DNA from 3 places in the Alkalibacillus flavidus genome. Region 3 is predicted to be linked to each of the others. Evidence: predicted binding sites of a transcription regulator. Region 3 holds the regulator's gene; each other region holds the start of a gene.
The links. Region 3 encodes LexA, which represses DNA repair genes until DNA is damaged. Its sites were predicted from a motif close to CGAACATATGTTCG; they were not measured.
Positions count from the first base shown of each region.

Region 1: a site for LexA is predicted at 6,960-6,973, ahead of uvrB (excinuclease ABC subunit UvrB). Genes of this name have one in related genera too.
Region 2: a site for LexA is predicted at 3,737-3,750, ahead of ABID56_RS04520 (carbohydrate kinase). Genes of this name have one in related genera too.

Region 1 covers NZ_JBEPMX010000004.1:34,148-45,394, forward strand. The annotation lists gene ABID56_RS05175 (DUF4097 family beta strand repeat-containing protein) at 1-487, opposite strand, end outside; gene bshB2 (bacillithiol biosynthesis deacetylase BshB2) at 839-1,531, opposite strand; gene ABID56_RS05185 (YojF family protein) at 1,544-1,894, opposite strand; gene uvrA (excinuclease ABC subunit UvrA) at 1,907-4,759, opposite strand; gene uvrB (excinuclease ABC subunit UvrB) at 4,765-6,747, opposite strand; gene ABID56_RS05200 (PDZ domain-containing protein) at 7,190-8,401, opposite strand; gene ABID56_RS05205 (S41 family peptidase) at 8,521-10,023, opposite strand; gene ABID56_RS05210 (murein hydrolase activator EnvC family protein) at 10,153-11,247, opposite strand, start outside.
Region 2 covers NZ_JBEPMX010000003.1:112,958-124,204, forward strand. The annotation lists gene ABID56_RS04505 (tripartite tricarboxylate transporter substrate binding protein) at 67-1,131, opposite strand; gene ABID56_RS04510 (response regulator) at 1,304-1,984, opposite strand; gene ABID56_RS04515 (ATP-binding protein) at 1,987-3,576, opposite strand; gene ABID56_RS04520 (carbohydrate kinase) at 3,807-4,898, shown strand; gene ABID56_RS04525 (pseudouridine-5'-phosphate glycosidase) at 4,900-5,808, shown strand; gene ABID56_RS04530 (hypothetical protein) at 5,847-6,098, opposite strand; gene ABID56_RS04535 (alanine racemase) at 6,167-7,240, opposite strand; gene ABID56_RS04540 (YeeE/YedE family protein) at 7,423-8,682, opposite strand; gene ABID56_RS04545 (MBL fold metallo-hydrolase) at 8,825-9,772, opposite strand; gene ABID56_RS04550 (hypothetical protein) at 10,109-10,588, shown strand; gene ABID56_RS04555 (hypothetical protein) at 10,614-10,853, opposite strand; gene ABID56_RS04560 (hypothetical protein) at 11,008-11,247, shown strand, end outside.
Region 3 covers NZ_JBEPMX010000001.1:291,313-302,559, forward strand. The annotation lists gene hflX (GTPase HflX) at 1-951, shown strand, start outside; gene ABID56_RS01485 (methionine gamma-lyase family protein) at 960-2,195, shown strand; gene ABID56_RS01490 (MerR family transcriptional regulator) at 2,303-2,707, shown strand; gene glnA (type I glutamate--ammonia ligase) at 2,735-4,069, shown strand; gene ABID56_RS01500 (hypothetical protein) at 4,301-4,528, shown strand; gene ABID56_RS01505 (YolD-like family protein) at 4,533-4,862, shown strand; gene ABID56_RS01510 (DNA polymerase IV) at 4,874-6,130, shown strand; gene lexA (transcriptional repressor LexA) at 6,168-6,788, opposite strand; gene ABID56_RS01520 (DUF896 domain-containing protein) at 6,991-7,224, shown strand; gene tkt (transketolase) at 7,318-9,327, shown strand; gene sirA (sporulation inhibitor of replication protein SirA) at 9,426-9,860, shown strand; gene ABID56_RS01535 (YneF family protein) at 9,961-10,209, shown strand; gene ABID56_RS01540 (cytochrome c biogenesis CcdA family protein) at 10,355-11,059, shown strand; gene ABID56_RS01545 (Na(+)/H(+) antiporter subunit B) at 11,132-11,247, shown strand, end outside.

The sequences.
Region 1 (11,247 bases), on a different contig from region 3:
CGAACATATCTTTTCGTTTTTGACGTAGGACGAGTTGATCGCCTTCTATCGTGACGACAGTCGATTGGTCAAACAATGTTTCCGCCTCGTTACCGTCCGATTGATTAAAAACTTTACCTTCAACTTGAACTTTTATGACATGATCGTCTGATGGTTTGACGGTAATCGGCCCGTTTTGCCAGTCAACGGCGATTTGTTTCACGTTATGGTCATCAAAGTGAAATAAGCGTTTCACGTCTTTTGGGTTAAATCGTTGGACGGTATCTCCGACAAATTGGCTAACGCCTTCAGCCATTTGTTTGAAATCACGTTTAAATCGTTGTGTGAATTTTGATTCGCGTTTATCGGTCTGGCTGTCGTCTTCTGACGCTTGTTCGGATGTGTTGTTAAAATCTTGACCTAATTCATTTAACATCATATCCGCTTCTTCAGCCGTAATATGACCTTCTTCTAACAATTCTAGTATTCGACGTCGTGATTGACTCATCAGGTGAAACCTCCTTTTAAATACTTTCAACACTCTATTAAAGTCCGTTGTTAATCGTGTGATCCGCTGCCGGTGGACGCTTTCCGCGGGCACGGCTCGAGCCAGGCAACATCATCGAGTAAGCTACCCTGCAACTTGCACCGAGGAAGCCTACTTCGAAGCAATGCTAGAAGACGCAGGTGCATCTCTCGGGGTCTCGAGACGCGTGCTGTTCCCGCTGGAGTCGCCACCTTCGCTCCTCACAAGATCAACAACTAAGCGCTCTGTTCCAATTAATAAATAAAATCTGAACTTCAACAGTAGTATTTCCTATAATATGACTGTTCCCTCTGGTGAGTCATGACAAACGTGTTAGCTCATCACGTCGTCAACATCGACTTTATAAAATGATTCGTAACGTAATCGTTGCAACGCGCTTTCGTACTCACCTACGAAGTTCGAACTCTCTTGCATTTTCTTAAGCATACCTTCTGCTTGCGATTTGTGCGATTTGATCGCTGCAAGTTTACGGTCAAAGACAGATTCTGTGTCGAGCACAATATCGGGCTCGCCTAATTTAGCTTCGCGGTCATTCGAAATCGCTGTCGCCCATACTTCAGGGCGTTTGTCGTGATCCATTTGACGAACAGCTTCAAATGCTGCCGCCCCCATCGCATCGTGGTCCGGGTGCACAGCGTACGGCGGGTAAAAGGTGATCACTAACGTAGCACCCGCCGCTTCGATTCGTTCTTTCAAATTCGCGGCCACTTCTTGTTTCGATTCGAATTCTAACGTTTTATCGCGATAACCGAGCATAACGAGATCCATATCTAACACGTTACACGCATCGATTAATTCTTGTTTACGGATTTCTGGTAACGTTTCGCGGTTCGCAAAAAATGGCGTCCCCATATTGCGGCCCATTTCACCTAGCGTCCCGCATAAATATGTGACAGGCACACCTGCATCGCGGAAATTTAAAATCGTGCCTGACGTGCCAAACGATTCATCATCTGGGTGTGGGTAAATGACGACCACTTGTTCATGTTTTGCAAAATCTACCATGCTATTCCCCCCTTACATCTTAAACGGTGTGCGACTAATTTGTAGCGCGACCATGAGACGTCCAACATCGTCATGCCCCGCTAACAACAATTGCCCATCATCGTTTAGTTCGTAGTCTGTAATGCCTTCTGCGTAAACCCAACCGTTCGTTTTGAGACCAACACGATACGTCCCATCTGATTCAACAATCGTGCCGCGTTCGTATTCGATTTGTGCATTGCGTATATAAGCGCCAACATTGTGCGCGTTTGAATCGAAATGTTTCGCATAGGCACCATTTGTCGTTTCTAAATGTATATAAACAGGTTCGTTGGCAAATTGGTCGAGCAAATCTTGCACCTGTTCCATTTCAATTGCTTTCATGTTTTCTCCCCCTTATGTCGTTAACCGTTCTGCCATTCGTGCTCGGTCACGTTCTAAGACGCCTTTCAAATAGCGCCCTGTATGCGACGCGTCGATGTCTGCTACCTCTTCCGGCGTGCCGGTCGCGATTATATCGCCACCTCCGTCACCGCCTTCAGGGCCGAGGTCAATCAAATGATCCGCAGTTTTGATCACATTTAAATCGTGTTCAATGATAATCACACTATCACCGTTTTCGACTAAGCGTTGTAAGACAGTCAGTAATCGTGCAATATCATCGGTATGCAAGCCTGTCGTCGGCTCGTCTAAAATATAAAGCGATTTTCCATTCGAGCGGCGATGCAATTCACTCGCTAATTTGACTCGTTGCGCCTCACCACCCGACAATGTTGTCGCTTGCTGTCCGAGTTTAACATAGCCTAACCCGACATCATAAATCGTTTGCAGTTTGCGTTTGATTTTCGGGATATTTTCGAAAAACTCAAGTGCTTCTTCTACGCGCATCTCGAGCACGTCGGCGATATTTTTACCTTTATATTTCACTTCCAACGTCTCGCGATTATACCGTTTACCATGACACACTTCACACGGCACGTACACATCCGGTAAAAAGTGCATTTCGATTTTGATGATCCCATCACCTTTACACGCCTCACAACGACCACCTTTGACGTTAAAACTAAAACGGCCTTTCTTGTATCCGCGCATTTTCGCTTCACTCGTTTGCGCAAACACATCGCGAATATCATCGAAGACACCGATATACGTTGCCGGATTCGAGCGTGGTGTGCGGCCAATTGGCGACTGGTCGATGTCGATCACTTTTTCCAATTGATCTAACCCCTCAATCACCTTGTGCTCACCAGGTTTCGTCTTACCGCGGTGGAGCGTTTTCGACAATGTTTTAAACAAAATATCGTTAATGAGCGTACTCTTTCCGGAACCAGAAACGCCGGTCACGACCGTCATTAAACCGAGCGGAATCGATGCGTCCACCTGTTTCAAGTTATTCGCCGTCGCCTCACGAATCGTTAATTGACGCTCCGGATTGATCGGACGACGCTCATGTGGTACTGGAATAAACTGCTCGCCACTCAAATATTGACCCGTTAACGAATTGGCATCATTCATCACTTCATCAGGCGTGCCACTCGAGACGATTTCGCCACCTTGGGCACCCGCACCTGGACCGACGTCAATTAAATAATCCGCCGCTAACATCGTATCTTCATCGTGTTCCACGACAATGAGCGTGTTATCGAGGTCACGCATTTGCTTTAGCGTTTCGATTAAACGATCATTATCGCGTTGATGCAGGCCAATCGACGGCTCGTCTAACACGTAAAGCACGCCATTTAGCGCTGAGCCAATTTGCGTCGCTAAACGGATACGCTGCGCTTCACCGCCTGATAATGTCCCAGCTGAACGCGACAAGTTTAAATATTCTAAGCCGACATTGATTAAAAACGACAAGCGGTCTTGAATCTCGCGAATAATCATGTCCGCGATTTTGCGGTCTTTGTCATTTAACGATAACGCTTTGACCCAGTTCAAGCTGTTCGTCACACTCAGTTCGGTCACTTCTCCGATATGATTGTTCGACAGTTTTACCGCGAGCGCCTCTTCATTCAAACGATACCCGTTACACGTCGGGCACGGCGACTGCGCCATATATTTCTCCATCTGCTCGCGAATAAAGCTCGAACTCGATTCGCGGTAACGACGAGCGACATTATTTAAGACACCTTCAAAGAAAATCTCGTTTTCCCGCACTTGACCGCGTTCATTTTCATAATGGAAATAAATTTTTTCATCGCCGCTGCCATACAACACTTTATTTAATTGATCGTCAGGCAACTCGTTTACAGGTTTGTCCATATCAATGCCGTAATGATCGCAAACTGACTGTAAAAGCTGCGGATAATATTGCGATGAAATCGGCTGCCACGGGGCAATCGCATGCTGATTAAGCGACAAATGCCAATCCGGAATGACGAGATCAATATCGACTTCTAAGTTTTGCCCAATGCCATCACATGTTTTACAAGCACCTAATGGATTGTTGAACGAAAACAAGCGTGGTTCGAGCTCTGAAATCGTAAAGCCACATTCCGGACAAGCATGATGTTCATTAAACAACAAGTCGTCCCCGTCAATCAGGTCGATAATCACTTGTCCTCCACTAATACTAAGCGCTGTTTCGATCGAATCGCTCAATCGCCCTTCCACGCCTTCTTTCACGATAATACGGTCAACGACGACTTCAATCGTATGTTTTTTATTTTTTTCAAGTTCTATTTCTTCGGTTATTTCGCGCATTTCACCGTTCACGCGCAGGCGGACATAACCTTCTTTTTTCAAATTGTCCATGACGCGTTTATGTTCACCTTTACGACCGGAAATAACCGGTGCTAACACTTGCATTTTCGTTCGTTCTTCTAGTTCCATCACTTGATCGACCATTTGTTCAACCGTTTGGGCTGAAATTTCCACACCATGAATCGGACAGATCGGTTGGCCGACACGTGCAAACAACAAGCGTAAATAGTCATAAATCTCCGTCACCGTTCCGACCGTCGAACGCGGGTTATGACTCGTCGTTTTCTGATCAATCGAAATCGCCGGCGACAACCCTTCAATCGCATCGACATCTGGCTTGTCCATTTGGCCTAAAAACTGACGCGCGTAGGCCGACAACGACTCGACATAACGACGCTGACCTTCCGCATAAATCGTATCGAACGCCAAAGACGACTTGCCTGAACCAGACAAGCCCGTCATAACCACGAATTGATTTTTCGGAATGGTTACGTCAATGTCTTTTAGATTGTGAGCTCTGGCGCCTTGTACTGTTATAGATTTCATGTCGTTCACCCTTCCGCTTTTAACTCGAGCATCGCATCACGCAGCTCCATCGCGCGTTCGAAGTCGAGGTCTTTCGCCGCTTGTTTCATTTCCGTTTCAAGCTGGTCGATCACTTCGGCTTTTTCGTCTTTCGATAAATGTTTATATTGCTGTGCCGTGCTTTGGTCGGATTCCTCGTCATCTGATTCATATGTTGCTTTAATGACATCACGAATTTCCTTCTTAATCGTCGTCGGCGTAATACCGTGTTCTTCGTTATAAGCGATTTGCTTCTCACGACGGCGATACGTTTCATCGATTGCGACTTGCATTGAATCGGTGATTTTATCCGCATACATAATCACGCGACCCTCCGCATTACGCGCCGCACGACCCGTCGTTTGAATGAGCGACCGCTCAGAACGGAGGAAGCCTTCTTTGTCAGCGTCCAAAATCGCAACGAGCGACACTTCTGGCAAGTCAAGACCTTCACGTAACAAGTTAATTCCGACAAGGACGTCGTATTTACCGAGTCTTAAATCACGAATAATTTCAATACGTTCAAGCGTTTTAATTTCCGAGTGTAAGTAGGCCACTTTAATGCCCATTTCCTGTAAATAATTCGTTAAATCCTCTGACATTTTAATCGTTAGGGTCGTCACTAGGACACGTTCGTCACGATCAACTCGTTTATTAATTTCACCGATCAAGTCATCGATTTGACCTTTAATTGGACGCACCTCAATCTCTGGATCGAGTAATCCCGTCGGTCGAATAATTTGCTCGACCATCTCCGGCGAATGTTCACGTTCATACGGGCCAGGCGTCGCTGACACATAAATTCCGTGGTCGATATGTTTTTCGAACTCTTCGAACGTCAGCGGTCGGTTATCCATCGCAGACGGCAAACGGAAACCGTGATCGACTAATGTCTGCTTGCGCGCTTGGTCCCCGTTAAACATGCCCCGCACTTGCGGTAGCGTCACGTGCGACTCATCTACGACCATAAGCGACCCATCTGGGAAATAATCGAGTAACGTGTACGGCGTTGAGCCAGGTTCCCGAAACGATAAATGACGTGAGTAGTTTTCAATACCTGAACAAAAACCCATCTCACGCATCATTTCCAAATCATAATTCGTCCGTTGCTCGAGCCGCTGCGCTTCGAGTAGCTGATCGTTTTCTTTAAAATACGCCAACTGTTCTTGCAACTCTTGCTCGATATTTTGAATCGCTTTTTTCATCTTTTCTTCACGCGTGACGAAGTGAGATGCCGGGAAAATCGCAACATGATCGCGGTCACCCAAAATTTCACCCGTCAGCGCATCCACTTCACGAATCCGGTCAATCTCATCGCCGAAAAATTCAATCCGAATACAATGCTCCTCGCGCGACGCCGGAATAATTTCCACCGAATCACCACGCACCCGGAACGTACCGCGCTGAAAGTCAATGTCATTTCGCGCATACTGAATATCAACGAGGTTGCGCAACACTTCATCGCGTTCTTTTTGCATACCCGTCCTGAGCGATAACACGAGCTCACGATACTCTGTCGGCGAACCGAGGCCATAAATACACGACACACTCGCCACAATCAACACATCTTCCCGCTCAAACAACGCAGACGTCGCCGAGTGCCGTAATTTATCAATCTCATCATTAATGCTCGCGTCCTTCTCGATATATGTATCCGAATGCGGCACATACGCTTCTGGCTGATAATAGTCATAGTAACTAACAAAATACTCTACCGCATTATTCGGAAAGAACTCTTTAAACTCACTATACAACTGTCCCGCCAACGTTTTATTGTGCGCAATCACAAGCGTCGGCCGATTAATCTCCGTAATCACATTCGACACCGTAAACGTCTTACCCGTCCCCGTCGCACCGAGCAACGTCTGATGACGCTTACCATTATTCACACCATTCACAAGCTGTTGAATCGCTTGCGGCTGGTCACCCTGTGGTTCAAATTGCGACTCTAACTGAAATGCTTCCGCCACATTATCAACCCCATCGTTTCATTATATTCATTGCCTGATTCAAGCAGTTTTCTTTAGGATTCTCGCAGTTTTAAGCTTGATTCCTGCACTTTTCCTTGGGATTCACGCACTTTTTAGCTTGATTCCTGCACTTTTCCTTTGGATTCCGGCACTTTTTAGCTCGATTCCCGCACTTTTTCATGTAATTCCATCAATTTATATTATAACATACACGAACATTCGTTTGCACAGTGGGATCCCTGCGCAAACAGTCATATATTAAGCATATTTTGTCAGACCATTGATTGCAAAAGATATGATTGACTCGACGAAATAGTTAAGATTGCGACGATAAATTCGCTAATTCGGCGATAAATGCTCGGAAACCGACGATATCGCCATCAAATATTCCCGTTAATCAAAAAACTCATCCTACCCGCTCGGGATAAGATGAGATGTCGTCCTATCTAGATAACGTTTCTGATGATTGTAACGAAAAGCGCGGGGTTTCTTTCACGAAAATAAACCCTAATTGATGATCTTCGCCTTCGTAAATCGACCGTTGCACGAATTTCGTCTCGCCATTTAAATCGCGCACATTTAATTTGCAATAAGCTCGATTTTCGCTCATAACATCGAAAAATTCATACTCATTACGTACCGGTACATCATGGACACGCTCGATTTTTTCGCCAATTTGCACGTCTAAATCCGAAGCCGGGGAACCAGGAACAACTCCGACAATCGTAATCCCCTCTGACTCGGGTCTGAAGACGGGTCTACGCTCACGGTCAAAGAAACGCACGACAAGACTAATGACCGCACGCAACACTATCGCACTAGCGACAACCGATACTAACACATATGGTAGCGTGGCGAGCGGGACCCATACAGCGGTCAACACAACTACCAGTAACATCAAACTTAAACCAATCCGCTTCGCCCCTTGGTCACTAAACACGCCGCGGAACGTTTGCGCGAAACCAACGACATACGGAAACATTACAAACTGCATGCCAATGGATTCAGTGGCAAACACAGGCCACCAACTAAATGAATCAACTAACGACAACGGGCCACCTGGTAGCGGTATTAACAATGGCACAAGCATTAACCGACTTACTCGATGCGCCCCGACATCTTTACCACGATCGCCTGCATACAACCTCGGAAACGTTTGTGACCGCTTCGTCATCACAATGAAAATCGCTTCAACCAACAATAGCGCGAGTAACAGATAAACCATGTCTTCAAGCGACACTTGATACAATCGATCAGTCACCGCCTCATTCCAAACAACAACATCAAATCGTTCTAAAAGCCAGATGATCACAATCGATAAACCGAGTGTGTACGCGGGGGACAACAACGCGACTTGCCCCGTTAAAAACATGACGATAAACACTGCCGTCCACAATGCGAGCCATTCCCATGTGACAACCATACCAGTTAACACAAAACCAGCTGATAATATGATCCCCAAAACTAACCCGAGGAGCCACGTCCCTCGCCACTCCGCATGTAACGGAAACACGCGGTGACCAAATTGTTTGCGATCTTGTTTAATCCGTGACCACCCAATCAGAAATGAAAACAAAATTGCGATATATAATACAGGTTGCGCAAACAACCATGCGATGCCTAGTCCGATTTCTGTCAACCACGTCTGCCACATCTCGATCTCCCCTTTTACCAGTTCACCTAACGTATTCGTTTCGCGATTTAAAATGAAAATCCTGCAACATCTACAAATCTAGGCAAAAAAGATGACCCACTGCAGAGCCATCCTTCGTTTTACTCATATAACGCTTCAATTGCACGATCTAATTGGACATCATTTTCTGGATTTTGTACGGCTTCTAATATCATATCTTCTAACTGCAATTCTGTCTCTTCGCCGACAGATCCCGTAACATCTAAACCATTCTCATCTTGAAAATGTTCGACAGCTGCAACGGTATCCATATCAAAATAGCCATCTGTCCGTGACACATCGTAGCCAAGACCTTCTAACATGATTTGAAGCTTTTCTACTTCATTGCCTGTCATATCATATTCAAGTGGTTCGTCGCTTTGAATTAATCCTGTGTAGAAATACTCCGGCTGACGCTGTTCAATCGTCGGGTCAACGCCTTTATCTTGGATTAAGTTGCCATCAGGCGTAATCCAATTAAAGACCGTTAGCTTAAGCATTCCTTCATTAAGTGGCATCGTTTGTTGAACCGTACCTTTTCCGAACGTTGTTTGCCCGACTAAATCATAACCGTGAATTTCGTTTAAAGCAGCGGCTAAAATTTCCGAAGCACTCGCACTACCTTGATCAATTAACACTGTCACAGGGTAATCCGGTTTCCCTTCACCGTCTACATAATATGGGTCGCGCTCGGCATCATGACGCTTCGTATAAACGAATGGGTCTTCATCTGAAACGAAATGCGACAACATATTCTCCACTGCGTTAAACAAGCCACCAGGGTTTCCGCGAACATCGAGGACTAAACCATCGATATTCTCATCTTCCTCAAGTGATGTTAACGCATCATCAAACTCTTGCGCAGTTCCTTCTCCAAATGACGTAATCTCTAACACACCGACCGTATTGCCGTTATACTCTTGAACCGATGAATGTACCGTTTCTAACGGGATTTCGTCGCGTGTAATCGTGACATCAAACGTTTCATCGTCACCTGGGCGCTGAATCGTTAACACAACATCCGTCCCTTTTTCACCGCGTATAATTTGAACCGCTTCTTGTACCGTTTGATCTTCTACAGATTCACCATCAACAGCTAAAATACGATCGTTCGGACGCAAGCCGGCTGCTTCTGCAGGCGAATCTTTAATCGGGGATACGACGGTAATAAACCCGTCACGCTCAGTTACCTCTGCGCCAATGCCTTCAAACGATGATTCAAGCGACTGATTAAACTGATCAGTCATTTCCTCATCCATGTATTGGCTAAATGGATCGTCTAACGCATTTACGACACCTTGTAATGCCCCTTCGTACAACGTTTCACGGTCCACGTCATCGATATAATATTCATTAATGGCATCGACAATTTGATTGATCTGATCCACTTCAGCTGATGCATCAGAACTCACGTCTTCACTATCACTATTGTCTTCTGTCGACGAATCACTTGATTGATCCGTGTCATTTGATTCTTCCGACGCTGTCTCCTCATTTGGTTCATCACCATTAGCAACCATGGAAACCGCTGTCGCTGACAGAGCCCCACCGATTAGGAAAGCAACTAATATTAACACAACTAAATATTTACGACTTAAATTCAACTCGGTTCACCACTTTTCTATAAAATCAACCTTCATCTTTGCACGGTTATTATGAATCCGTTTTCCATAGTATAACACAAAAGCACCACACATAACGTGCGATGCTTTAAAATTAACGACCGTTAAGCGTTAACGAGAATAAAATTGTGACCGTGACGGAACACTAATATATTGTCTTGGGTCAACGGCGTTCGACTTCGCATTGTTCCATCCACCACCACGGTGAATTTCAAAGTGCAAGTGCGGGCCACCTGACGCTCCTGTGTTACCCATACGTCCGATTTGTTGACCTTGTTCCACTGTTTGTCCAACACTAACATTCACGCTCGTCATATGGGCATATACCGTATCATATGCTACACCATCAATGTAATGCGTCATATAAACGACGTTACCATAACCGCCACCACAACTACGATCACCGACGACACAGCCTGAAACGACACGATAAACTTCACCAGATGCTGCCGCATAAATCGGCGTCGTCGGGTTCGGTAAGTTACCTATATCCGTTCCGAAGTGTTGACGCCCCCAACGATGACCGAAATTCGACGTTAAATAGCCATCCATTGGTGTTATAAATGTCGCGCTACTATTGCTACTCGCTGGAGGTCCAGACTCTGCTCGCTCGATTTGGCGTTGTAACGAGTTCTCACGCGCTTTTAAAATATCTTCCTCTTCAGCTAACGACACGCGGTAAGACTCAAGTTCATCTTCTTCTTGTTCTAAGTTAGCCAAAATCACTTCTTGTTCTTCACGACGATCATTTAAATTCGCAATCAATTGATCTAAGTCTTGTTTTTGTGCGACAAGTGTTTCTTGTTTCGATTCGACTTCTTGCTTGTTTTGTTCAACAGACGCTTTATTGTCTTCTACTTCCGCTTTCGTTTCTTCAACTTGTGCGACTGTTTCTTCTAAATGTTTCTTGTCAGCCGCATGTTGATCTAATATGTCCTGGTCTTGCTCCATCACTTTATTAACAGCCGTTGTACGACTAATAAAGTCACCGAAATCACTAGCTCCCAAAATCACTTCTAAGTATCGTACGGAACCGCCATTCTTTTGCAATGAACGGAGTCGGTCTTTAAGTACTACTTCACGTTCGGCAATTCGTTCTTTCGTTTCTTTAATTTCTTGTTCGAGTTGTTTGATTTCAGCTTCTAACTGTTCGATTTCATTTTCTAACTTGCGAATTTCTGCTTCAAGTTGACGAATTTCGGTTTC
Region 2 (11,247 bases), on a different contig from region 3:
TCCTCTGGCATAGATCAAAAAATAATCAGAAGCCAACGGAATATCCGTTGACTTCCAAACCATTCATTATTCCTCTAACATTCCTAGATCACTTAAAATATCTTTAAATACTTCATTTTCTTCTTCTAGGAACGTCTGATACTCTTCACTATCCATATACATTTCATCCCAAGCGTAGTTTTCGCGAATATCAGCAAAGGCTTCTGAATCGCTCATTTCTTTTAACTTGTTTTCATAGTAAGTAACTTGAGCTTCTGTCATATCTGGTGGGCCAAAGAAACCTCTCCAGTTAACGAATGTTTCGTCAATACCTTGTTCTTTTGCTGTTGGAATTTCTCCTAAAGTTTCGCCGTCTAAGCGCTCCTCAGATGTAACAGCTAATGGTTTCACGTCACCTGAACGGATCTGCTCTGTCACATCACCAATTCCTGTTGAAAATACATCAGCACTGCCGTTCATGACTTGCGTGACACCACCTGCATCTGGGTCAGATACATAACTGATGTTTGACACGTCAACACCTGCTGCACGTGCGAAACGAATGAATTGAATATGGTCCATACTACCAGGAGCAGATGTACCAACAACTGTAATGTCAGATGCATTTCCATCTTTCATGTCTTGGAATAACTCATCTAATGTATCCCATTTAGCATCTGGAGCTGCCACAAATGCACCGTAGTCTGCAATCACGTTTGCGATCGGTGTAAAGTCTTCATAAGTATGTTCTGATTGACCGTTTAAAGGTACTAATAGTAATGGTGAAGATGATACGAAAATGTTATGTGGGTTATTCTGGTTTGCGATATAAGACCAACCAACAGCACCACCTGCACCTGGTTTGTTTACAACACCCATGTCTTGTTCAATAATGCCTTCTTCTGTAAGCGTTTGCGCGGTCATACGAGCTGTCGTATCCCAGCCACCGCCTGCTCCAGCTGGTGCCACAATTTCAATTGAGCTTTCTGGTGTCCAACTGCTTTCTGAACTTGATTCTCCATTGTCACCACTGTTCTCTGATGACCCGTCGTTGCTTCCGTTTCCTTCGGTTGATTCACTATCTCCCCCACCGCATGCTGCTAAAACAACGAGCATAAGCGCAAATAGTGAACCTGCAAGAACCTTCCTCATAAATAAACCTCCTAAAATGTTTAATGAATTGTCATAATTTCTTGAGTGATTTCTATGATAATTCAAACAATTAAATATGTAACCGTTTTCAAAATAAGTGACATTAGATTCATTTTTAGTATTTTGTTCATTTTGTTCACGGTTTCGTAAAAAAAGAGCCGAGGTTTAATCCTCAGCTCTTGTAGTAGCGTCGCTCTGGCCGACCAACAATTCCATATTCTAATTCTGCTTGGCATTCATTTTCTGAAATCAAATATTCTAAGTATCGTCTTGCTGTCGTTCGAGATGCACCCATTTGTTCGCCCATTTCTTCTGCTGTGATCCCAACTTCTTTTTGCAAAATGTCTTGAACCTTCTTAAGTGTTAATGGATCAATGCCTTTCGGTGTATTTTCTGGCAAGGACTCATTTTTTCCGCCTTTTTGTCGACCGAAATAGTCATCTAAGAAACGTTGGTCAACCTCTTCTCGTTCGTCTAATGTAGCCCGAAACTGTTTAAAAGATTCAACCGCTTCAACAAATCGTTCAATCGTGACCGGCTTAATAATATAATCAAAGACACCATTCTGTAAGGCTTGTTCGACGATGTCACGATCAGTTCCTGCACTAATCATGATGATGCCAATATGAGGGTGAATGGTTTTTATTTCAGCTATGATCTCTGTCCCCAAACGATCAGGCATGTAAATATCCAACAATATTAGGTCCACATCATGATGGTTCAATTTCATTAATGTGTCTTCTGCTGTCAACGCCTTGAAGGCAACCTCACAATCAGGCACTTTCTCTAAGAACCCCTCATGAATAGAAGCGACACGGTAATCATCTTCTGTAATGGCTATTTTTAACGTCACATTCAACACCTGCTTTCTTTCGGAATATAAACAGTGAAGACTGTTCCTTGACTGATTTGACTCGACAACTCAATTGATCCACCTAGTTCATTAACCACTTCATCGACAACCGATAATCCATAACCCCGATCAAAATCATAACCTTTCGTGGAATACCCTTTATCGAAAATCGTCTGTTGATCTTCCGTTGAAATACCTAGTCCATTATCACTCACTTCAAAAATCACATCTCGACCGTAATCCATTACGGAAAAAGTCACCTGAGCATCTTCTTGATTTTGGACTGCTTCAAAGGCATTATCGATTAAATTACCTAGGATCGTCACAAGCTTTGACGTACTTACTCGCGCTGGTAACGGAGCACACGCGCTTGCAGCATCAATAGTTAAGTTTACTTTTTGTTCTGATGCTTTGCCTAATTTTCCGAGTAAAATGGCTTGTATAGCTTGATCTTCAATGCTAGAAAATAACGTTTTCGTTTGCTGGTGATGCTGTTTCGACTCTTCTTGAATCATGTTAATGGCTTCATCGTAATGACCTAGTTGAAGTAAACCCGATAACACATGCAATTTATTCGTGTACTCATGTGTTTGAGCTCTCAGATCCTCCGAATACCGCTTCACTTCTGACAACGTATTAATCATACCCTGTAATTCTGTTCGATCACGGAAACTCGCAACAGCGCCTACGACTTCACCATCTTCTAAAATTGGCATGCGATTTACAATATAGACTCGGTCCTTTAACATCATCTCATCGTCATACATTGCTTCGCCCTGATGAAGCACATCTAGCATTTTTGTATTGGGTAGAATATCATTGATATGTTGATATTTCATGTCTTCATTTAGATCTAACATTTCGCGCGCTGAATGGTTCATAATCGTAATATAGCCATCGCCATCTATTGCGATGATGCCTTCTTTCACCGAACGTAATACGGCTTTTCGTTCGCGGTAGAAACTCACAATCTCATGCGGTTCCAGTCCTAAAATATCATCACGAATGCTCCTAGTTAAGGCGATACTTCCTACTATACCAACAGCTAGAATAATAGCTGCAATGATAAAGACGATTTGCAGTCGATCGAAAATCGCACTTCGTATATCCTCAATCATAAACCCAACAGATACAAGGCCAATCACCTCATTTTGCTCGTTAAAAATCGGCGCTTTCCCGCGTAACGAAGGCCCGAGTGAACCAACTGCTTCTGAGGTATAATACTCTTCATCAATTAATGCTTGATCATTATCGCCACCAACCATGCGTTTTCCAATTCGCTCTTCAATTGGATGAGAATAACGAATACTATTTTCGTTTCCAACGACGATAAATTCTGCCCCGACTTGTTCACGAATGCTCTCAGCTATTGGTTGAATCGTCTCAGATGGGTTCTCATCATCAAAGGCTTCAATGATTTCTGGTGTTAAGGAGATAGAAGTCGCAACATCAAGCGCTCGCTGCCCCATTTGTTCTTTTGTCTGATTCCATTCTATGTATGAGTAAACGCCTGTAATAAAGACTGTCACAATTAATAGCAGCGAAATAACGGACGTTAATATTTTTGTTCGGAGTGATACTTTTTTCAACATAGAGCTTAGCTCCCTTAATTATAATCACATTCAGTTTATCCTTAAAATTAAGATGCGACAATAGGAAACTCGTTAACTCGTTTTTTGATGGACTAATAAATAGATTGACTCAAACTCTATTAACTGATAAAAGTTTAAAACATAAATATTTTTCACTTTACAAACAAATGTTTATATTTTAAACTTTTGTTATAGATAGTGAAACGCTTTCATTTTAAGGAGGTGAGTCCGTGGATAAAGAGGAACAGATTCTACAAATTATACGATTCAATCCATATATTACCCAACAGGAACTTGCTGATCAGATTGGGCTATCACGTCCAGCTGTCGCCAATTATATTAAGCGGCTGATCGAAGCCGGGCGCATTAAAGGGCGTGCATACGTCCTTAATGATGAACAAACGATTGCTTGTGTTGGGGGTGCTAATGTTGACCGTAAAGCCCACGCCTTACAAGCAGTACGGCTACAGTCATCAAACCCTGTAAAAACCGAGGAATCATTAGGTGGCGTCGCTCGTAATGTTGCCGAAAACTTAGCCCGCTTAAATCTAAGACCTGGCTTGACCACTGTTGTCGGACAGGACAAAGAAGGCGAATGGTTGCGTGATGCATCTTTTAAACTGGGTATTGATACGCAAATGATGATGACCTTATCTCAAGAGCGAACAGGAACATACAGTGCTTTCCTTGATCCTAGTGGTGAACTCGTTGTCTCAATGGCTGACATGGCAATTTACGATGCATTAACAAAACAGCTCATTCAACAAAAATGGTCTCATATAAAGCAAGCTAATGCGATTTTTCTTGATACGAATATTGCTGCTGATGCCTTACAAGAAGTCATTGAACAATCAGCTAAACAGCAATTAACGGTTTTTGTTGACCCAGTATCATCGATTAAGGCTGAAAAACTACCCAAAGATCTGATAGGCGTACACACAATCTTGCCTAATCAAGAGGAAGCTGAAACCTTATCAGGTGTCACAATTGATCAAGAACAAGATTACGCCGTAGCTTGCCAGAAGTTGCTCGACCAAGGTGTCCAACAGGTTGTCTTAACCTTAGGCGCTAAAGGTATTTATTACTATAACCAAGAGGAATCAGGTTTTATCGAAGCATTACCCGTAGATGTTAAGGATGTTACAGGGGCTGGTGACGCCTTTACTTCAGGTGTAATTTACGGAGAAACCCAACAAATGTCACTCAGTGAATCTTGTCGTTTTGGACTTGGTTGCGCGACTGTCACCTTAGAGTCAGAACAGTCTTGTGCAGAAGATTTATCCGTCGAAACGGTCTATAACAAATTGAAGGAGTTGAATTAAGATGGAACAATTTTTATCTTATACAGATGAGGTGCGCGATGCATTAGAAAGCGGCAAGCCCGTCGTCGCGCTAGAATCAACGATCATTTCACACGGATTACCCTACCCAGAAAATATGGATATGGCGAAAAAAGTTGAAAATATCATTCGCGAGCAAGGCGCTGTACCTGCCACAATCGGCCTCATGGATGGCAAAATTAAAATCGGTTTAACCGAAGATGAATTATATACCTTCGCGACAGAAGAAGGCATTCACAAAGTGAGCCGTCGTGATTTCGCACATATCATCGCGAAACAAGAAACGGGTGCGACGACGGTTGCCGGTACGATGATTGCGGCTAATTTAGCAGGCATTCGCGTGTTCGCAACAGGCGGTATTGGTGGTGTCCACCGCGAAGGCGAATATACGTGGGACGTATCAGCTGACTTACAAGAACTCGCCCAAACGAATGTCGCCGTTGTTTGCGCTGGAGCGAAATCAATCCTAGATATCGGACGAACACTTGAATATCTAGAAACACATGGCGTACCGGTCGTCGGCTACAAGACGAACGCGTTCCCGTCATTCTATTCACGCGAAAGCGAATTTGGCGTCGATTTCAGTATCGATAACCCAGCAGACGTTGCGAAGACACTCCAAACGAAGTGGCAGTTAGGCTTAGACGGCGGGGCTGTTGTGGCAAACCCTGTCCCTAAAGCATCCGAAATTCCGTTTAACGAGATCGAAAGCGTGATCGAACAAGCTTTAAGTGAAGCGAAAGCCGACAATGTGACAGGTAAAGATGTAACACCGTTTATTTTAAGTCGCGTTAAATCGCTAACGGACGGTAAGAGCCTTGAGACCAACCTCGCACTCGTTTATCACAACGCAGAAGTCGCAGGCCAAATCGCCGCCGCTTATCATAGTTAACATAAGGAAAAGCAGTGGTTCAGCTACCACTGCTTTTTTTATGGCACATCATCATACGTCATATTCCCATCGACATCGCCGTCTTCGTCGAGCAATTGAACGAATGATTCGTATTCATCTGACATGTCATCTGCTCGATTTAACGCGTCTTCCTCCGTATCAAACGTTTCATAATCATCTTCTTCACCGACGAAATAGACGTGCCACTGATCGCCTTTAGGTTTTACGATGACACCATGGTCGATCATCTCAGGTTTGACACCGTCATTGGCCTTTTCTTGATCACTCATAAACGATCGCCTCCTTACGCTTTAATATGCGATACGAGCAGACCTTTTATGAATCATCGTGACAAAAATTATTTCGACCCTCCGCGAGCATCAACTGGCCACCATTCACCATTTGACACAGCATAATGATCAAATAAATTGACCGTTACACAGGCATGGTTTGGAATAACGTCAATCGTATCATTAATCTCTAACGGACAATTCGCTTTGATCGGAATGACGCCATGCTCTTCACTCACCTTATCAATAATCAATTCCGGATAACCGACAACACGACCAAATCCAACGACCGACGCATGACCATGCGCGCCTTTTTCAAGCGACAACGCCTTACTGCCCGCATCAATCACGAGTCGCCCGTGTTGTTTCGATACGACTGTCGTTTTAACGGTGACGGCACAATCAGACACGTCTACAACACCAAGTCCAACTTGCACCATATCGTAAAACATCGCATTCCCCGGGCGAATATCCGTCACACCGTCATAACGCCCCGCTTCAAAAACTGTCGGCGTCGTCCCTACACTACGGTGCTTAATCGCGATTCCTGCTGCTTCACACTTTGCTGCGCTCCTCACGACACTGTCAGCCTCAGCTTGCGCAATCGTTTGGCGTTCTTCATCTGACGCTGCACCATATGCGTGCCCAGCATGCGTATAAATCCCTGTTAATTGTAAGCCAGGCAAATCCGTTATGTACCGCGCAAGTTCAACCGCTTCATCGCCAGGCTCAACCCCACAACGGTTCAAACCTGAATTCACTTTCATCCAAACCTCAATGGGTGCATCCGAAAACGCCTCACTCAACAAATCCGCGCCGACCGTTGTATCCACGCTCACGATGACGTGCGCTCGCTTCGTTAACGCCTTTAACCGTTCGATTTTAACCGCTTTCGTCACAGGATAGGCGATCATCACAGACGGCACACCCGCTTCAATCATGACCACTGCTTCATCCAACGTCGCGACCGTCACACCGACCGCCCCAGCATCTACTTGCATTCGTGCAATCCGCTTACTTTTATGCGTTTTGACATGCGGACGAAACGTTAAGTCATTCTCGCGCGCAAACGCTGCCAAACGTTCTACATTCCGCTCCATCGTCGGCAAATCTAAACATAACTGCGGTGTATCGATCGTCATCCGAACGCCTCCCTTTATTTACCAACATATACACATTATCGATTATTGTGCAAGTATCATACCATAAAGTGATAGATTCCACATTACTTTTGCAAGAATCCTAAGTCAATGTGACAGAATCACGTAACATATTGATCGAATCAAAAATCCCTTATGCGTATCACCGCGCATAAGGGATTGATTTAACAGAATGAATCTTTCGGTTTTGGAACAGACAAGCCGAACAATGGCCGTAAATACAGGGCTAAGAACGTTCCTGCAAGTGCCATAAAGCCCCAAATATAACCGTGCAGGCTGAACGATGCAATACCACCGAAGTACGCCCCGATATTACAACCGAACGCTAGGCGCGCCCCGTAACCCATGAATAAACCACCGATCACAGCAGCCGACACATTACCTTTAGTCAAGCGGGTAAATTTAAACAAACCACCCGCAGCAGACGCGATAAACGCACCTAAGATGACACCAAAATTCAACACCGTCGTCGAATCCGTCAAAATCGATGCCTCAAGCGCTGCCGCACTCTCACCTTGCCAGTACGCCCAGCTCGCCACATCCATGCCAAAGAAATCCGCCACTTTCGATCCCCAAAGCGCGAAAGCCGACGTCACACCCCAAGGCGAGCCACGCGTCATAAGCGTTAGCGCGTTTAATACTGCAAGCGCAATCGCCGCCGCAAACAACGGCCAAGACCCGCGAAACAGACGCTTCCACCCCTTAGTCGATGGAACAGATGCCATTTTCGGTGCACTACGACGACGCTCAATCACAAGCGTTAACCAAGCGACTAAGCCGAAAATCGCAATCGATAACAACCACGCACCACCGTAGCCGAAACCAGTCGTCTCAGCGAGTGACACCGGTTGATACGCTGGCAAATCTTCTGTCCAAAACGGCAAGTGAGCCGCGCCAATCGTCGAGCCAACAATAAAGAACAGTAACGTCACGATCATCACTGTACGCCCGCCGCCAACAGCGTAAAGCGTACCCGATGCACAACCGCCACCTAACTGCATGCCGACACCGAATAAAAAGGCACCGACAACTACACTAACACCGACAGGCGCCACATACCCAGATACTCCTGTATCAAAAAAAGAAAGGCCAAACGCCAAAATCGGCGCAAACAACGTCACCGCTACTGCTAACATGACCATATGCGAACGGAGCGCTTTTCCATTACCAACCGACATAAACCGACGGAAAGCTGACGTAAAACCAAAGCGTGCATGAAACAACGTATAACCTAACAGTAGGCCAATCACAAGCAACAACGCTTGCACCCCACTATAAGACACCATCAAATGAATCATTAACCCCGCCGCTACAATTAACGCAGCTATAATCAACTTCATTTGCGGTTTATTTAAACCTGCCTCGTCTTTCGGAACCGACACAGGATCTTTTACTTCACTCACTGGCTGAACTTTTGTCGCCACTTTAAAAACTCCTTTTCTGATAAATTTAATCGGAATTATAATTACATAGATTACTTTAGTCGCTAAAGACGCCTTTCGTCAATTAAAAAACTTGGATTTTACATAAAAAATCTCCCGCCTTATCAAGACGGAAGATAAAAGGTCATTGATCTTCTGTTTTCTTTAGATAATCCACCAATCCCATCGCACACACCCTCATATCCATCTCTAATAACGGATAAATATCATGCTCCCTCGGGACGCCGATATCGTCTAAATAACTAGCAACCCGATCAAAGAGCGCCTGCCGCACTGACTCAACTGGCGCATTAGAACCCCGCTTCACCGCATCCTCACTCAACTCCAAAAATAACGGCAACCAATCGCACATTTGGTCATAAACGACGGCGGGCTCAGTCGACCGCCCGAAGTGGCCAAAGTGAATGGCATCGACACCGAGCGATTCAATCCGTTTGAGTGACTCCAGCATGGCGTTTGGATCAAATTGATTCGGCGACGTCGATGGCAAGACTAACATTTCACCGTATGGTAATGTGTGTGGATAATACACCCCAATCGTATCGCCTGTATAGATCGCATTGGCTTTTGAATCATGAATCGACACGTGATGTTTCGCATGTCCCGGGGTATCGTAAAAGGTCAGTGTCCGCGACCCGATATGAAGGTCACTTCCATCGGGTTGTTCAACTAAACGATCTTCTGGGACAGGGACGACTGGATCAAAAAGGTCATCGAATTGCTCCCCGTATACTGCACGAGCACCTTGAACGAGTTTTGTCGGATCAGCTAAATGACGCTTCCCGCGCGGGTGAACGTGGACCGTTGCATTTGGACAGCTTTGTAACAACACCCCGACACCACCTGCATGATCTAAGTGCACGTGGGTGACGATAATATGCCGCACGCGCTCGGGATTTTCGCCAATTGCTTTTAACCCATCTAACAAATGCGGAATGGATGGACTCGCACTCGTTTCAATCACTGTCAGCTCATCATCCTGTATCACATACGCCCCCGTTCGATTCGGTAAGCCTAAATCATAGACATCTATTAATGACACATCTTCATCCAGTAATTCAACTTTTGGCATAGAACCCCTCTTTTCGATGGAATTGGTTATATTATATTTATTTCGTGACACTTATCGGTAATTCCTTCTATTTTAATGTCGTTTATGGCAAGATAAAGTAAGTTAGGAGGTTTCAGTATGGAAACATTTTTATTCAGTAATTGGTTTTTAATTGTTTGGATTGCATTTTTCATCTTATTATTCGTGATTTATGTTAAAAAAAGTTAATATTAATTAAAATATGTTAATTATATAGCGCTTTCATATTTGTTAAATGGGAATTATCCTATTTATTTACTGCATAAAACGCATTTTAATGGTATGATGTGACTACACCTAATGTATAGGAGGCACATCATGGGACCTATCAACCTTAGACCGGCAGGACGAAATGACTATGATATGATCGACGACATGATCAAACAAAGCCTTAAACACGAACGACATCACGCTGGGCGACCGCATTTAAAAGGATTTGTCGATTTAAAAGAAGCGATCGAACGCCACAACAACTATATTCATCACGGCGCCATGATGATTGACTTAAACAAAGAAACGGTTGGATTAGTCGGTTTACTTTACGAAGAAGGTCAATCAGATGCTTGGGTGGTCGGGCCGTTTATCAACGAACCCTATCATTCGACGACCTTTTTACAAATCATTTTGGAAGAACTGCTTCAATTAACGTATCGGACGTTTTCCGAATTGTATATCAATGTACCGACGAGCAATTTTGCTTTAAAACGAGCCATCGAACGAACATCTTGGAATATATCCGAGCACAGAAACCAAGAAACCACATATTATACATCCTTAAAAAACACGCTGACTCTATAGCGAACTATAGGTCAGCGTGTTTTTATTACGCTACATATTGATCAACATGACTATCTTCGGCGTGGCTTACATTCATTTCAATGTCAAAACCTTGGCTGCTGCCACCGCCACCTTGTCCGCCACCGAACATCGGGAAGACAAAGTAAACGAAGAATCCTAGAATTAATAACGTTATAATGATTGCTGTAATGGATTTAATCGCTGTAGCGCCTGTACGACTCGGGTCTTCGTGTCTTTCAACATATTCTTTCTTTTTATCTTCCATTGTTAAACCCTCCTATTGTTGTTTGCTTACTAGTGACATACCCACCTTTTATCGTTCGTTAAACAAAATATGACTAAAATGTGACAAATGTCTCAGTCACGCAAAAGGTTATGGGCCGCATATAGTATCAGTGTCACGATTAAGGAGGGATTTAATGAACTCGAATATGAAGCCTAATAACGAACAAATGCATGATTTTTGCCGCGATCATCATATGCACTTTGTCCATCTCGAAACTGGGGATGGACAATTGTTTGATGGTATTATTGATGATGTCGATCACGACGGGGTTATCCTTATTTTGCCGTGGGGTGAGATGGGTAACATGCAAGACGAACGAAATAATCCAAATTATGGCTACGGCCCTGGGTCAGGATACGGCTATGGGCCAGGT
Region 3 (11,247 bases):
AAAGTACTTGATCGCACACAGTTAATTTTAGATATATTCGCGATGCGAGCCCGGACGAAGGAAGGTAAATTACAAGTCGAACTCGCTCAATTACAATACTTATTACCTCGTTTACACGGACAAGGGGCTGCATTGTCTCGTTTAGGTGGCGGAATCGGAACACGTGGTCCAGGTGAAACGAAATTAGAAACAGATCAGCGCCATATTCGCCGTAGAATTACGGAGGTTAAGCAATCATTAGATCAAGTGGCCAAACAACGACAACAATATCGTAAGCGTCGCAAAAAGAATGCGGCCTTTCAAATGGCGATCGTTGGGTATACAAACGCCGGGAAGTCGACCATTTTCAACCGATTGAGTGATACGGGATCGCTTGAGGAGGACAAGTTGTTTGCGACACTCGACCCATTAACACGACAAATCACATTACCGAGCGGGTTTGAGTTACTCATTTCAGATACAGTCGGATTTATTCAAGATTTACCAACAACATTAATCGCCGCATTTCGTTCGACATTAGAAGAAGTCGTGGAAGCGGACTTTATTTTGCATGTCGTGGATGGGTCGAATGAGGAATCAGTCGAACAGGAACAAACCGTTTTTAAGATTTTAAACGACTTAGGTGCAGGCGATATCCCGATGCTTACGGTATATAATAAAGCAGACTTATTAAATGATACGCTCATTCCATATTCAAAACCGAGTGTCATGATGAGCGCTTTTAAACCGTCTGATTATGAACGGTTAAAACAAGAAATTGAACGAGCGCTAATCTCGGAATGGACCTATTATGATGTTCGACTATCCAGTGACGAAGGAAAAATGCTCAATGAACTAAAACGCGAAACGATTGTGACGGACGAACAATTTATTGAAGAGACAGAACAGTTTAAGCTAAAAGGGTATGCATCACCTGATGCACCCATTTATACAACGCTAACAAAAAGGTGAGGTAGAACATGAACGAACAGCAGTGGCAAATGATTAATCAAGTAGAGAATGAACTGCAAGACCGATTTAAACAAATAAGTCATACTGTCACGAAAAATCAGGCGAAGGTGCTCCGTGCATTTCAAAGTGAACAAATCGGCGATATTCATTTTAACCCAACGACAGGGTATGGGTATGATGATTTAGGGCGTGAGAAATTAGAATTGTTGTATGCGTCTGTGTTTCAAACTGAAGATGCGCTTGTAAGACCTCAAATCGTATCAGGAACGCATGCGATTTCCACCGCTTTGTTTGGGCTGCTGCGTCCTGGGGATGAATTGTTGAGTATAACAGGTGAACCTTATGATACATTGCAAAGCGTGATTGGTGCCGATCAGCCTATCGACGGGTCACTAACTGATTTTGGTGTTCATTACCAAGAGGTTCCGTTAACCGATAACGGTCAAATCGATTATGAAGCGGTTCGTGACAAAATAAACCCACGTACTAAAGTGGTTACCATTCAACGATCAAAAGGCTATGCTGATCGTCCGTCATTCATGGTTGATGACATTAAACAGATGATAGACTTTGTCAAATCCATTAATCCGCAAGTCTATGTATTCGTCGACAATTGTTACGGCGAATTTGTAGAAACGCAAGAACCGACAGAAGTAGGGGCGGACTTGATCGCGGGGTCGCTGATTAAAAACCCTGGTGCAGGGATTGTCAGAACAGGTGGTTATATTGCAGGGCGTGCTGACCTTATTGAAAAGTGTGCGAATCGTTTAACGGCACCAGGCTTAGGGAAAGAGACAGGGGCTTCATTAAATAGTTTGCAAGAAATGTATCAAGGGTTGTTTTTAGCCCCGCATATTGTTGGTGAGGCATTAAAAGGTTCTTACTTTACCGCAACATTATTATGTCAACTTGGGTTTGAAACAAGCCCGTCACCTCAAGCAGAGCGAACGGATTTAATTCAATCGATTACATTTTCAACGAAAGATGAAATGGTTCAGTTTGCGCAAGTGATTCAACAACAATCACCGATTAATGCTTACGTGTCTCCACAACCAAGCGCTATGCCAGGCTATGATCATGATGTGATTATGGCGGCGGGGACGTTTATACAAGGAGCAAGCTTAGAATTGACCGCTGACGGTCCGATTAGAGAACCCTATACGTTATATGTGCAAGGTGGGTTAACGTATGAACATGTTAAAATCGCTGTGATGACAGCTTTAGATCAGCTTGGATTAGTTTAGAGGTATGATATATCATGCCTCTTATTTTTTATGTTAACTTTCTTAACATCTGTTGACATATGTTATAACAGACGCTATAATCAATAACTATATTGGAGGTGTTGGTGATGGCGAATAAGGATCGTAAGGCACTCCCGCTATTTCCGATAAGTGTTGTGACGGATCTAACTGAATTAAGTGCACGACAAGTTCGTTACTACGAAGATAAAGGATTAGTGATGCCTGTTCGTTCACAAGGGAATAGACGATTATTTTCCTTTTATGATGTCGATCGTTTACTCGAAATTAAAGAGTTGATCGATCAAGGCGTCAACCTAGCCGGCATTAAACAAGTGTTAAAAGTGAAAAATGAGCAACAAGAGCAAGAGACACATAAAGAACCCGCTTCAGACGAGGCTGAACGCATGTCTGAAAAAGATTTACACAAAATGCTTCGCCGCGAACTGATGGAGTCGGGGTACATGAATCAATCATCACTCGTTAAAGGCGAACTGTCACGGTTCTACCATTAACGACCATATCTTAAGGAGGCGTTTTTCTTGGCTAAATTTACGAAAAAAGATGTGTACAGACGTATTGAGGAAGAGAATGTGAAATTTATTCGTTTACAATTTACTGACTTACTCGGGACGATTAAAAACGTCGAGATCCCTGTCAGCCAACTTGACAAAGCATTAGATAATCAAATGATGTTTGACGGTTCATCAATCGAAGGGTTCGTCCGCATTGAAGAATCGGATATGCTATTACATCCAGACCTTGATTCATTTGTTGTTTTCCCATGGACTTCTGAAAAAGGAAAGGTCGCTCGTTTTATTTGTGATATTTATAATCCAGATGGTACGCCGTTTGAAGGTTGCCCGCGTTATAACTTAAAACGCAATCTTGAACGTATGGAGAAGCTTGGTTACACAGCGTTTAACATTGGTACGGAGCCTGAGTTTTTCTTATTCAAATTAGATGAACGCGGCGAACCAACGATGGAGCTTAACGACAAAGGTGGCTACTTTGACTTAGCACCGACAGACTTAGGTGAAAACTGCCGTCGTGATATCGTATTAGAATTAGAAGAAATGGGCTTTGAGATCGAGGCTTCTCACCATGAAGTGGCACCTGGTCAGCACGAGATCGACTTTAAGTATTCAGACGCCGTTAAACACTGTGATGATATCCAAACGTTTAAGCTTGTCGTTAAGACGATCGCGCGTAAACACGGATTACACGCGACATTCATGCCTAAGCCATTATTCGGCGTTAACGGTTCAGGTATGCATGCGAATATGTCGTTATTCGCTGGTAAAGAAAATGCGTTCTTCGACGAAAAGGCTGAAGAACAATTAAGCGAAACGGCTCACCAGTTCACAGCAGGTATTATTAAACACGCCGTGAACTTCACAGCGGTGACGAACCCGACTGTCAACTCTTATAAGCGTCTTGTCCCTGGTTACGAAGCACCTTGTTACGTGGCTTGGTCAGGTCAAAACCGCAGTCCGTTAGTTCGCGTTCCATCCTCTCGTGGCTTAAGTACACGTATCGAAGTTCGTAGTGTGGACCCAGCAGCTAACCCGTATATGGCGATGTCTGTTATGTTGGCCGCTGGTTTAGACGGTGTGGAAAATCAATTAACAGCACCAGAACCGGTTGACCGTAACATTTATGTGATGGATAAAGAAGAACGTGAAGCAAATGGTGTTCAAGACTTACCAGCAACGCTTTATGACGCGTTACAACACTTGAAATCAGACAAAGTGATGCAAGAAGCACTCGGTGAACACTTGCTCGAACACTTCTTAGAAGCAAAAGAAATTGAATGGGATATGTTCCGTACTCAGGTTCACCCATGGGAGCGCGAACAATACCTTAGCACTTACTAAAATGATTAACCCCCGACACGATCAGTGTTCGGGGGTTAATTTTTTAGTCTTAGATGTTGTTGTCAGCTATACCACGGTTCATCTACAAATGAATAGAAAACCAAACGCATGATGCTTCTAGTATCATGCGTTTTTATGACTGAAAAACTTTCCAGACACAAAACGGTTGCTTTTTAATGTGACACCATGCTATAATACGAACAAACGTTCTCGTTAAGGGAGGTTGTGCATATGGATCACTTATTAAAACAGTCAATTCAAAACCGACAGAAACTCGAACTCGTTTATATCGATGAGCAGCATCGTATGACACAACGCATTGTCACCATTATTAAGATAGATGATGATCGTCTGTTAGCTTATTGTTTCACGAAACGCGGTGTGCGCTCATTCCAAAAAGACAATATTTTAGCGATTTATCCAGCACGATTCAATCAAAGTAAACGAATGGAGGCTTAAACCAATGATGCATCATGACCGCGGTAGTATTAAATGGACGTCTCTCATGCTTCCTGAGCATGTTGATGCACTTCAAGACATATGGCAAGTTCAAGATAATCAGCAACCACCGATGTTAGACGACCAACAACTCGACTATTATATTCACGTATTAACGGAAGCTTATCAAACCGACCAACCACTTCATATCGTTTATTACAAAGCAAATGAATTTCGCGCGGTGAACGGTTGGGTCCTCGATTGGAGCAAAGAAACTCAGGCGGTTCGCATTCAATCAACAGATGATGACCGCGAGTGGATTCCGTTAAGGCATATAAAAGATATAACAGGGTAAGGTGTGCCATCATGAATTACAATTTATACCCGAGACACGATGTGCTTTGTATTGATATGCGTTCCTTTTATGCGAGTGTTGAGTGTATGAAGCGAGGGCTTAATCCACAAACAGCATTATTAGCTGTAGTCGGTGACCCGAACAGACGTGGGAGTATTGTGTTAGCTGCGTCGCCTGCTTTAAAAAAGAAGCATGGCATCAGTAATGTCAGTCGTTATTTTGAATTACCTGAGGACTCCAATCTTGTGATTGCTCCAGCACATATGGGGGATTACTTAACGGTGTCGCTTGAGATCACGAAGCTTATGATGCATTTTGTCCCGAAAGAAGCGATTCACGTTTATTCCGTTGATGAATTATGGTTAACCGTCGATGGGTTGAACCATTTATACGGTTCGGTTTATACCATTGCTGAAAAAGTTCAATCGAGCATTCGTGAACAATTTGGTATTGATTCGGTTATTGGTATTGGCGATAACAAGTTTTTAGCTAAAGTTGTGATGGACCTACATGCTAAACAAGCACCAAACGGGATTAGTGAGTGTCGTTATGAACATGTCTCAGACAAGTTATGGCCAATTGATATTGAACACATTTGGGGCATTGGCTCTAAAATGAAGCGTCACCTCAATCGCATGGGAATTGTCACGATGGGAGACTTGGCTCGTTTTTCACATGATCATCTAAAAAAACGATTCGGCATTATGGGCGAACAATTGTACTGGCATGCGTGGGGGATCGATTTAAGCCCTGTTACGGGGCAATTTACGAAAACGGAACAAAAAGGCTATGGGCACGGAATTACGCTGTTGCGGGACTACACAGAAGATGAAATTCAAGCGTGTTTACTTGATTTATGTGATGAAGCATGTCGACGCGCGAGGCGGGATGAAAAAATGGGGCGCACGATTCACTTATCGATTCGTTATACAGATGACGACGCTCAACATTTTAGTCGTTCACAATCGATCGATGTTCCGATAAACGATACGATGGAAATGTATCACGTTTGTATGCAATTGTTCGAGCGATTTCATACAGAAGGGGCGCATATTCGTAAAGCATCTGTGACGTTGACGAATTTAACCGATGATGTCGGGACTCAGTTAAGTTTATTTGACGACCGGAGTCATATGAATCAATTAAATCAAGCCGTTGATTCCATTCGCGAACGTTTTGGTTCTACGGCTATTTTAAGAGCAAGTAGTTACACATCAGGTGGGATTGCGCTTGATCGTGGCCAAAAAATCGGTGGTCATTACGAATAAAACCCGCGTATGTGATAAACAACATACGCGGGTTTTATTAATGAATGTCGCGATAAACACCGATCACTTTACCTAAGATCGTGACGTGATCGAGAATAATAGGCTCCATTGATGTGTTTTCAGGCTCTAGTCGATATTGATGACTGTCTTGGAAGAAACGTTTCACCGTGGCTTCATCTTGTTCCGTCATGGCGACCACAATATCACCGTTTGAAGCAGTTGCCTGTTTACGAACAATGACTAAATCATCATTTAAAATCCCGGCTTCAATCATACTATCACCTTGTATTGACAAGACGAATACGTCATCTTCAATTGCGGCCTGTGTGTTTGGCAGTGGAATGTATTCCTCAACATTTTCAACCGCAGTAATCGGCTCACCTGCTGTCACTTTACCGACGAGTGGTGCGTACATGGCATGGCGCTCTTGTACGGCTTGTTGATCCTCGTGTGTGATTTCAATAGCACGTGGTTTCGTTGGGTCTCGGCGAATATATCCTTTTTCTTCAAGACGTGATAAGTGGCCGTGAACGGTGGAGCTAGATGCTAGACCGACCGCTTCAGCAATTTCGCGTACAGAAGGCGGATAACCTTTAGCGCGAACTTCATCTGATATAAATTCATAGATTTCCTTTTGTCGTTTCGATAATTTTGTCACATTGCTCACCTCATCGTTATATAACCAAATATAATACCTCAATTAATTACTCTTATTATAGCAAGAATTCTCACAAAAAACAAACGTTCGTTCGTATAAAAGACACAATTCTTGTCATTAGTTGATATAGGTTTTAAAATATAGTTTGGACTCTGTATAAAAAGGAAATATAAACGGAAGAAGGATAAAAGGAGTATGATGTATGTTATCACAAGAAAAAATTGATCGGATTAATACGTTGGCGAATAAAAAGAAAACAAAAGGATTAACTAAACAAGAGGAAAATGAACAGCAAGAACTGCGTCAAGAATATTTACACGCATTTCGTTCCTCCTTTAAGAATCAGTTGCACTCTATGAAAGTCGTCGACCCTGAAGGACAAGACGTTACACCAGAAAAATTAAAAGAAGAACAAGAAAATCAAAAAAAACATTAAATAAATAGCGATTTTTGTCTCGAAAGTTTGTTAAAATAGGAACGTATTTGTGACATTATAGAACATGGAATTCGTGAAGGGAGAATGTAAAATATGAGTCAAACGACAGAACAATTATCAATTAACACGATTAGAACATTAACCATTGATGCCGTAGAAAAAGCGAGCTCAGGTCACCCTGGTATGCCGATGGGGGCTGCTCCAATGGCGTACACATTATGGACGAAGGTGATGGATCATAACCCGAACCATTCATCTTGGTTTGATCGTGACCGTTTCGTTTTATCTGCTGGTCACGGGTCTATGCTATTATATTCATTGCTTCATTTATCAGGGTACGATGTCAGCTTAGATGATTTAAAATCGTTCCGCCAGTGGGGGTCTAACACACCTGGTCACCCTGAATTCGGTCATACAGACGGTGTTGAAGCAACAACAGGACCACTAGGACAAGGGTTAGCGATGGCAACAGGTAAGGCAATGGCTGAACGTTTCTTAGCAGCTAAATATAATACAGATGACCATCAAGTAGTCGATCACTATACGTATGCAATTTGTGGTGATGGTGACTTAATGGAAGGCGTATCACAAGAGTCAGCATCATTAGCTGCTCATTTACAATTAGGAAAATTAATTGTTATGTACGATTCAAATGACATTTCACTAGATGGCGATCTTAACCGCTCATTCTCAGAAAGTGTTGAAGACCGTTACAAAGCGTACGGGTGGCAAGTGATCCGCGTTGAAGATGGTAACGATACGGACGCGATTGAAAAAGCGCTCGAACAAGCAAAAGCAAATACGACGCAGCCGACAATGATTGAAGTGAAAACGATCATCGGTTACGGCGCACCGAATAAATCTGGTAAAGCTGATGCTCACGGGGCACCACTTGGTGAAGATGAACTGAAATTAGCAAAAGAATATTACGGTTGGGATTACGAAGAAGCATTCTTCATTCCGGACGACGTGAAAGATGATTTCAAAGTGAACGTTCAAGACCGCGGAGCTAAAGCAGAAGAGAAGTGGAATGAATTACTCGCATCATACAAAGAAGCGCACCCAGAACTGGCGAAAGACTTTGAACGTGCGATCAACGGTGATTTACCTGCTGGTTGGAATGCTGATCTACCGTCATATAATGAAGAGTCTAAAGCACTTGCGACGCGTGCAGCATCAGGCGAAGTATTAAATGGTTTAGCATCCAATATTCCGAACTTAATTGGCGGTAGCGCAGACTTAGCTGGTTCGAACAAAACAACGCTAAAAGGTGAAGACGACTTTAAACCAGCTGATTATAGTGGACGTAACATTTGGTTTGGTGTACGCGAATTCGCGATGGCTTCAGCACTTAACGGTATGGTATTACATGGCGGTGTTGAAGTATTCGGTGGTACATTCTTCGTCTTCAGTGATTATTTACGTCCGGCACTACGTTTATCAGCGCTAATGGGCGCTCCGGTAACGTATGTGTTAACTCACGATTCTGTTGCAGTCGGTGAAGACGGTCCAACACACGAGCCGATCGAACAGTTACCATCATTACGTGCGATGCCTCACCTTGACTTAATTCGTCCAGCAGATGCTAATGAGACGAAAGCAGCTTGGGAGTTATCATTAGAAGCAACGGATCACCCAACAGCACTTGTGTTAACTCGTCAAGGTTTACCGGTATTGCCACAAACAGATGAAATCGCTCGTGATGGTGTGAGCAAAGGGGCTTACGTCTTAAAAGAAGCAGAAAAAGAACAGCCAGACTTACTGTTATTAGCAACAGGTTCTGAAGTTCAATTAGTGCACAAAGCAAGTGAACAGTTGAAAGAAGAAGGCATCGACGCACAAGTGGTCAGTATGCCGTCATGGTATCGTTTCGAGCAACAATCTGACGACTACAAAGAATCAGTCCTACCGTCAACTGTCACACAACGTTTAGCTGTCGAAATGGCGTCACCATTCGGTTGGGAACGTTATGTCGGCATCGAAGGCGATGTTCTTGGTATCGACACATTTGGCGCGTCAGCTCCAGGTGGCGAAGTCATTGAAAACTACGGTTTCACGGTTGATAATGTTGTGAAGCGGGCGAAAGCATTGTTAGACAAGTAACCCCATTGTTCGATTACATTTTTATGTGATTGCATCGAAAATACGACAAAGAATATGTTGGAATATTGATACACTGATCCGTAAAAGGAGGATTTATGATGTATCAATATTCCTTATATTTTTTTGAACCGGATTATGCGTATCATTTTTATTATAAAGTGGATGTGTTATATCGATTTATTAAAGAACAATTACACGAACCTCAAACAGATACATCTAAACGACAAGCGGATCATATTTTAGTTAAGCCAGATTGTCACTTAGTCATCGATCAGTTATTAACAGAAGAAATGGACAAGTCTTATTTAGAATTGGCTAATGATCAATTTGAATTAAAGAATTCGGATGGCAACATCACAGTCCAACAACATGGCTATGCCTTAACAGTGTTTGCGCCGTCATTACTTGAAGCAGATGCTATTGTGTTCGAAGCTATTAAACGGTGTTATCGCTATACGTTTGTCGTTAATTTTCAAACAGAAGAATGTGGTTGGGTCCTGCCTTTAACGAATCGATCATTCGAATTAAATTGAAATTATAGAAAAAATGGTGTACCCTAATATAGGCTATTGTCATAATAGGCTTGTTTTACTATACTGTATAAAGACAACGAGATAGGAGGAAAATGAAGCAATGGATATACTATGGGTTGTATTAATTGCTTTTGCAACATTGGTGCTAGGCCTTCTTGCTGGCTTTTTCATTGCACGTAAAACAATGATGAGCTATTTGAAAAAGAACCCGCCAATCAATGAGCAAATGTTACGTACGATGATGATGCAGATGGGGCAAAAACCATCGCAGAAGAAAATTAATCAAATGATGAAGTCCATGTCTCAACAAATGGACAATGATGATAAGAAGAAGAAAAAAGACAAGTAACGTCAATGAGGAGTAGGTGATCATGCCTGCTCCTTTTATTATGAGTTTTCATAAATCCGTCAATGAATAAGTCGTCTGTAAAGCGATAAGTTTGATACGATGGTAATATATTGTTAAAGAAGGAACCAGATTGGGGCGTATAGAGATGACAGATTTAAATATATTCCTCGCATTCGGGGCAGGAGTGCTGACGTTTATATCACCTTGTGTACTCCCGCTATATCCTGTCTTTTTATCCTATGTGACAGGAATGAGTGTCGAGGAATTAAAAAATGATAAAGCCATGTTACGCAAACGTAGTATGTTACATACATTGTTTTTCTTGATTGGCTTTTCATCGATATTTATCATGTTAGGGTTCACCGCTTCGTTTATCGGGGGGACACTTTATGCTTATAGTGACTTAATTCGTCAAGTCGGCGCTATTTTAATTATCTTTTTCGGTTTAGTCATGATCGGATTTTTTAATTTCAATTTCTTAATGAAAGAGCGAAAATTCACGTTTAAAAACCGGCCAGTTGGCTATTTAGGAACATTGTTGATTGGCGCTGCTTTTTCCATGAGCTGGACGCCGTGTACAGGCCCGATTTTAGCGGCTATTTTATCCTTAGCGGCTACAAACCCTGAATCAGGTGTCATTATGATGGCGTCATATTCACTCGGTTTCTCTATTCCGTTTTTCATCATGTCATTCTTTATTGGTAAAATGGACTGGATTAAACGTCACGCTCAAAAAGTGATGACGATCGGTGGTTATATCTTAATCGTGCTAGGCTTTGTGTTGTTCTTTGATTGGCTTAAAATCATTACGTCCTACTTAGCTAATTTATTCGGATTTCAGGGCTTTTAATGATTGAATGCTTATCATAAATCACATATAATGAACATAAATTGATATCGTTAAAAGGAGCAACAATTCAATATGGTGAATCAAAATGATCTAATCTTAAAAACAATGACGCAAATAATTGCTTTCATCTTACTCGGCTTTTCAATTTATTTATTTTTCGCTGGGCATAATGCACCTGGTGGAGGATT